Regions from separate parts of the Peribacillus sp. NPDC096448 genome, predicted to be linked through region 1. Evidence: riboswitches for the same ligand, from Rfam matches in the RefSeq annotation. Region 1 holds a riboswitch; the other holds the start of a gene.
The links. Region 1 has a riboswitch for FMN ahead of ribE (riboflavin synthase). Riboswitches for the same ligand answer to the same signal wherever they lie in the genome.

Region 2: another riboswitch for FMN. It lies ahead of ACIQ0C_RS02875 (ECF transporter S component); the one in region 1 lies ahead of ribE (riboflavin synthase).

Annotation. Positions count from the first base shown of each region.
Region 1 covers NZ_JBIWEU010000005.1:155,033-158,237, reverse strand. Annotated here, with positions in the region: gene megL (methionine gamma-lyase) at 1-150, shown strand, start outside; gene ACIQ0C_RS10985 (TspO/MBR family protein) at 168-896, opposite strand; FMN riboswitch at 1,097-1,227, shown strand; gene ribE (riboflavin synthase) at 1,374-2,012, shown strand; partial or broken gene ribB (3,4-dihydroxy-2-butanone-4-phosphate synthase) at 2,031-2,669, shown strand; gene ribH (6,7-dimethyl-8-ribityllumazine synthase) at 2,750-3,205, shown strand, end outside.
Region 2 covers NZ_JBIWEU010000001.1:593,965-597,169, forward strand. Annotated here, with positions in the region: gene serA (phosphoglycerate dehydrogenase) at 1-786, opposite strand, end outside; FMN riboswitch at 1,103-1,239, shown strand; gene ACIQ0C_RS02875 (ECF transporter S component) at 1,404-1,985, shown strand; gene ACIQ0C_RS02880 (ferredoxin) at 2,122-2,370, opposite strand; gene ACIQ0C_RS02885 (YpbB family protein) at 2,661-3,205, shown strand, end outside.

The DNA.
Region 1 (3,205 bases):
ACATTGATCCAGCATCCCGCTACCATGACGCACTCTGCCGTTCCTGAAGATTCACGGGAACAAATGGGCATCAGTGACCAGCTGGTCCGTCTCTCAGTTGGCCTTGAAGCTTGGCAGGATGTATGGCAAGATCTTCAGCAAGCATTTTAGGGTACCATATCCCTCATTTAGTTCCTTCTATTTTTAATGAAGATGGTGATGGATACGATAAAAGTGATGGCAGCCAGGATATAAGAAATGTCTGTGATTATCGGATAGGCGCCGCTATTTCGTATCCCGATGCCTATGAACGCCCAAACGAATACGAGAGGATAGCACCAATCCCGGTTTTTACCTGCAAAGACAAAGGCAAGGGTCGTTGCTGCAATCTGCAGGAAGATCGTCCAGTTTAATCTGGAAACCCCAAAACCGTCCCATTTGATATAGGTGAGGTAATAAGAAATGTTAGCTATGGTTGCAACACTTACCCAGCCTGTATAAACGGAAAACGGAAATAGGTCGAAAGTCGTGTGTCCTACTTTTTTTATGCTTGTATAAATGATCATTAAAGTAACCAACAAAGCAATGATAATGAATACGGATAACAAAAGGTGTTCATAGTGCCAAGCCAAAAGCCAAGCAACATTCAGGACACAGCTTAAAGCGAACCAAGGGAAGGATGCCTTATAAGCAGGGCTGTTTTGATATTTACTTAAAAACTGCCTGAAGACCCAGATGGCGAGCAGGAAATAGATCAAGCCCCAAATGGAAAATACATAACCGGCAGGAGTGAAAAGGACATCCAGTTTATCGGAAATCTTTCCTGATGTCTGGCCGTTCAATGGCAGGAAATTGGCTAAAAAATTCATCGTGACGACGAATAGATAGAATATCAAGTTAATGATGGAAATAAGCATGGTTTTCCTCCTTATTTGAATTGTGATCCTCTAACCCTATTCCACATATTTACCTTGGTTAACCTTTTTGGAGCACATCGGGGACTTGGGGGTCGATATTTCATAAAGGGAGGAAGTTTCTGTAACAATTGAACCATTTAAGGTTAGAAATTTTACATCTTCACATTATGGTGATAAAATATTCAAAGATTCATATTAATTTAGTCCTTCGGGGTCGGGTGAAAATCCCAACCGGCGGTGATGAAGAAATTCTAAGCCCGCGAGCCTGTTAAAGGCAGGATTTGGTGAGATTCCAAAGCCGACAGTACAGTCTGGATGGGAGAAGGACGTGTGGAACCCAAGTGTATACGTACGCCTAATTTTTCGAAAATGAAAATATTAGGCTTTTTAAGTATACAATTTTTTTCACTCATTTCTCCTGTTAACTCCTTAGGTCATCCTAAGGGGTTTTTTATATTTTATAAAAGGGGGAAAAACATGTTTACGGGAATCATTGAGGATATCGGTACCGTCCATTCCTTGAAAAAAGGAAAAAGCAGTATGGAGTTATCGATTCGTTCTGAAAAAATCCTTGAAGATGTGCATCTGGGGGATAGTATTTCAGTCAACGGGGTCTGCTTAACGGTAACGTCCTTCACGAAAAGTTTATTTACGGTCGACGTGATGCCGGAAACGGTCAAAGCTTCCTCGATCCGGACGTTAAAATTGGGATCACCTGTTAATCTCGAACGAGCCATGAGTGCACAGGGAAGGTTTGGAGGTCATTTTGTTTCAGGTCATATCGACGGAACCGGAACAATCATAAAAAAAGAACGGAAAGAAAATGCCGTATATTATGTAATCCAATTGGAAGAAGGGCTTAGTACCTTTTGCATTCCAAAAGGTTCCGTGGCCATCGACGGAACGAGCTTGACGATATTTGGGATCGAAAGGAACCTTTTGACAGTATCATTGATTCCATTGACTCATCAGGACACCGTATTGGGACAAAAAGCGGCTGGAGATATCGTTAACATCGAAAACGACATGATAGGGAAATATATAATACATCAAATGAAAAATGGCAATCCAAAACCAGGACTGAATTTAGAGTTTTTGGCAGAGCATGGATTCTAATAAAAGGGCGGTGTAATGATGTTCCATACAATAGAAGAAGCAATAGAAGATTTGAAGGCTGGCAAGGTAGTAATCGTATCCGATGATGAAGACCGTGAAAATGAAGGGGATTTTGTAGTGTTGGCCGAAAAGGCGACACCGGAAGCGATTAATTTCATGGCGACTCATGGACGTGGTTTGATTTGTACAACCATCACTGAACAACTGGCAGCAAAATTGAAACTGCATCCTATGGTAGGAGAAAATACCGATCATCATGGCACTGCTTTTACGGTAAGTGTCGATCATAAAAGCACCTCTACAGGAATCAGTGCTTTTGAACGGTCCTTGACCATCCTTGAGCTTCTTAATGAAGATTCGGTCGCTGAAGATTTCCAAAGGCCTGGTCACACTTTTCCGATAGTCGCTAAAGAAGGCGGCGTATTAAGAAGGGCAGGACATACGGAAGCATCGGTGGACTTGGCGAAGTTATGCGGTGCCGCTCCAGCCGGTGTCATTTGTGAGATCATGAATGAAGATGGATCAATGGCCCGCGTATCTGATTTAGAAGTCATCGCTGATAAATTCAACCTGAAATTCATTACGATAGCCGATTTGATTCGGTATCTTCAACACAATGATAAAATCGGGAAACAGGAACTTGAACTGAACATCCCGAAAGCTTGAAGGATTTTTAAGGAATTAAATCTTAACATGAAAAAAATAATATTGTTTTTAAAAATTAGGAGGAATTGGACATGGGGAAAACTATTGAAGCACAATTAATCGGATCAGGATTGAAAGTCGGAATCGTGGTAGGAAGATTTAATGAGTTTATCACAAGCAAGCTTTTAGGAGGGGCATTGGATGGCCTTAAGCGTCATGGCGTTGATGAGAATGATGTTGACATCGCTTGGGTCCCGGGTGCTTTTGAACTTCCGTTAATTGCTAAGAAACTTGTGAATACAGGTAAATATGATGCGGTAATCGGTCTTGGAACGGTAATCAGGGGTGCTACTTCACATTATGATTATGTCTGCAATGAAGCAGCTAAAGGGATGGCTTCCGTTTCTTTGGAAACAGGTGTACCGGTTATATTCGGTTTGCTGACAACTGAGAATATTGAACAAGCCATTGAACGTGCTGGAACAAAATCAGGTAACAAAGGCTATGAAGCTGCAGTAAGTGCCATTGAAATGGCTAACCTTGGAAAA
Region 2 (3,205 bases), on a different contig from region 1:
GCCAAGTGGAGGTTCTTCGACGAAAACGTCCAGTGCCGCCCCTGCAACATGCCCTTCAACTAACATTTCATATAAATCATCTTCGTCTAGAATTCCACCACGGGCGCAGTTCAGTAGATAGACCCCTTTTTTACAGGTAAGCAGTTTTTCTTTATTAATTAATCCTCTAGTTTCATTCGTTAGTGGTGTATGAACAGTAATGATGTCTGCTTTAGGAAGCAATTCATCTAACGGCAGGGCCGTTACGGACATTTTCTTTGCACGATCGACAGTCAGGAACGGGTCATAGACAATGACATCCATGCCAAACACTTTAGCACGTTTGGCAATTTCCCCTCCGATACGTCCAAAGCCAACTATGCCTAATGTCTTACCACGAAGTTCAGTTCCCGTATATGAAGAACGTTTCCACTCCCCATTTTTCAGTGAGGCATAAGCTTGTGGAATGTGGCGCATTAATGATGCCATCATCGCGAATGTATGTTCAGCTGTTGAAATGGTGTTGCCGTCAGGTGCATTAACCACGACAATCCCGCGTTTTGTCGCCGCGGGGATGTCTATGTTATCAACTCCGACACCAGCGCGTGCTATAATTTTTAACTGCGGCATACGGTTCATTAAATTTTCCGAAACCTTTGTTGCACTTCTCACGAGAATTGCATCGATCTGATCAAGTTCGTTTGCAGCTTCCTTTACGGTCTTCTGAATGAGATGAATATTGGGTGCCACTGAAAGCGGTCCGAGTCCTTCTGGTTTAATGGCGTCTGCTACTAAAATCCGATACACGTCTAAACACCTTCCTAGGAAAAATTATCTTAAATTTCAGTTAATTTTACAATTGAAATGCTGATTATGTCAATTTGGCTTATCTGAATGAAAGCGCTTAAACAAAAGATTTTCATCTGATCATTTGTTTAATGTCGCGATATAAATAGCTTCATATTCTTTTGCGAAAAATTTTCGAATTGTCATATTGTAAATCCGGCATTTTTTTTAAGCCGTTCACTGCGTTCGATATTCTTCCTAAATGCATCAAATGAGAAAAAATGCTATCAAAAAAAAGGTATTTCAGATATAATGGGAAGTATAAAAAATTTTATAGGTCTATCTTCGGGGCGGGGCGCAATTCCCCACCGGCGGTGATGAAGGAATTTCTTCTTCTAAGCCCGCGAGCCTTACAAGGCAGGATTTGGTGTGATTCCAAAGCCGACAGTATAGTCTGGATGGGAGAAGATGGAGGTTCCTGAGTGCGTTTCAACAGTTATTTGCTGAACGTTTGTTTGATGTAACCTTTAATTTATCCCTTTAATTCTATTGGAATTAAAGGTTTTTTATTGAGCATCAACATATTTTGGAACCCTAACCTCTTTTTCAGGTAGATCGGAAAAGAAGGAGAGAGAACTATGAAAAAGAACAAAGTGAAAAAAACGGTCACTCTTGCCATGATGGGAAGCATTTCTTATTTATTGATGCTTTTAAATTTCCCGTTTCCAGGATTCCCGTCTTTTCTCAATGTTGATTTTAGCGACATCCCAGCACTGATGGCGGCATTGATTTTTGGTCCGATGGCTGGAATTCTAGTCGAGTTCATTAAAAACCTATTGGATTTAGTCATGACAGGGACCTTGACTGCTGTGCCTGTGGGGCATATCGCTAACTTTATAGCCGGAATACTGTTTGTGTTGCCAACTTATTATGTATTTCAGAAAATCAATTCAAAAAAAGGGATGACGTTCGCCTTACTTGCGGGAACAGTCTCCATGGCAGTATTCATGAGCGTTTTAAACTATTTTGTTTTTTTACCGGCTTATACCTTCTTTATGGGGTGGGATGCCATGTCGGCGCCCGAGTCAAGAAAGTTCGTTACGACGGCAATCTTGCCTTTCAACGTGATTAAAGGCGTGCTCATCACATCTGTATTCATGTTGCTGTTCATTAAATTGCAGACATGGATCAATAAGCAAACATTATATAAAAATGCTTAATGGCATTGACGATAGAAATAAAAAACAACCGGATATCCATATCCGGTTGTTTTTATGTCTGTTTTTTTGGCCGAGAAGTTGTAATGCGACATTGACCAAAAGAAAAGCCATTCTCGATTGAAAATGGCTTGTAACTTTATTCGAATTTTAGTGCATCTCCGTCAAATGCCTCGTCAGCAACTTTAATGGAATCCGTTGGGCATCCTTCAAATGCATCCATCATGTCGTCTATAAGTACATCTGGAATTTCAACGATTCCCTCGTTATCGTCAAGGGTAACAAATGCAATCCCTTCGTCATCATAATCGTATATATCTGGTGCCGCTGCTCCGCAAGCCCCACAAGCTATGCATGTTTCTTTATCCACAATAGTAAATTTAGCCATGAATATAACCCCTCCTAAGTTGATTAACAACTGATAATCTTTTTATTTCAGATTATTATCTCTTTCTTATTGTAAGACCGAATGCCAAACTTTTCAATAGAAATTGTATTGATAATAACTATCATGTAGCTGAATGTCAACGAAAAACATCGAAATAATTAACTTGGTTCCTTCCATGTTTCGTCATTTAGTCACATAATTTCCGTTGTATTCATCAATAATAACGGCGGTTTTTGCAGTTTTTTGTTACAATGGGTTTATTGGTTAAATGAAACAAGGATGTGAGTCCCATGAATAATTATCTACAGGCCATCATTCTATATGCGATAAAAAAATTTCAAGGTGAGCGCTCCATTTATGCTATATACCATATGCTGCAAGGTAAGAAATCGTCACAAACAATCCAAGATGCCCACTTATTCGGGTTAACGGATATTTTTGGGACAATACCTCGATTTACCCGTCAGCAATTAAATCAAAACATTGAACATTTACTTAAGCATGACATGATTAATTTAACGGATAAACCAGATGCATATGAAATTAGTATGCAAGGAGAGGGAATGTTGGACGATTACTTTAAAAGTCATCCTTTTCCGGCGTATTTAAATGGTTGGAAGTATCACAATATAACCCCTGTTTTCTGGGGGAGGTTAAACTTACTCATTCAAACCATATCCCATATTGTCCACAATGAAAGACGTTTTTATCCGATACAACGAAATCCCAAAATCCAATTCTTCGTAAAGGAATTTTTACATGCCAATCGTCAGGATCGAGCGTTGATTGCCCAACATCTATATGATGAACTGATATCTCTTTTAGAAAATCAAAG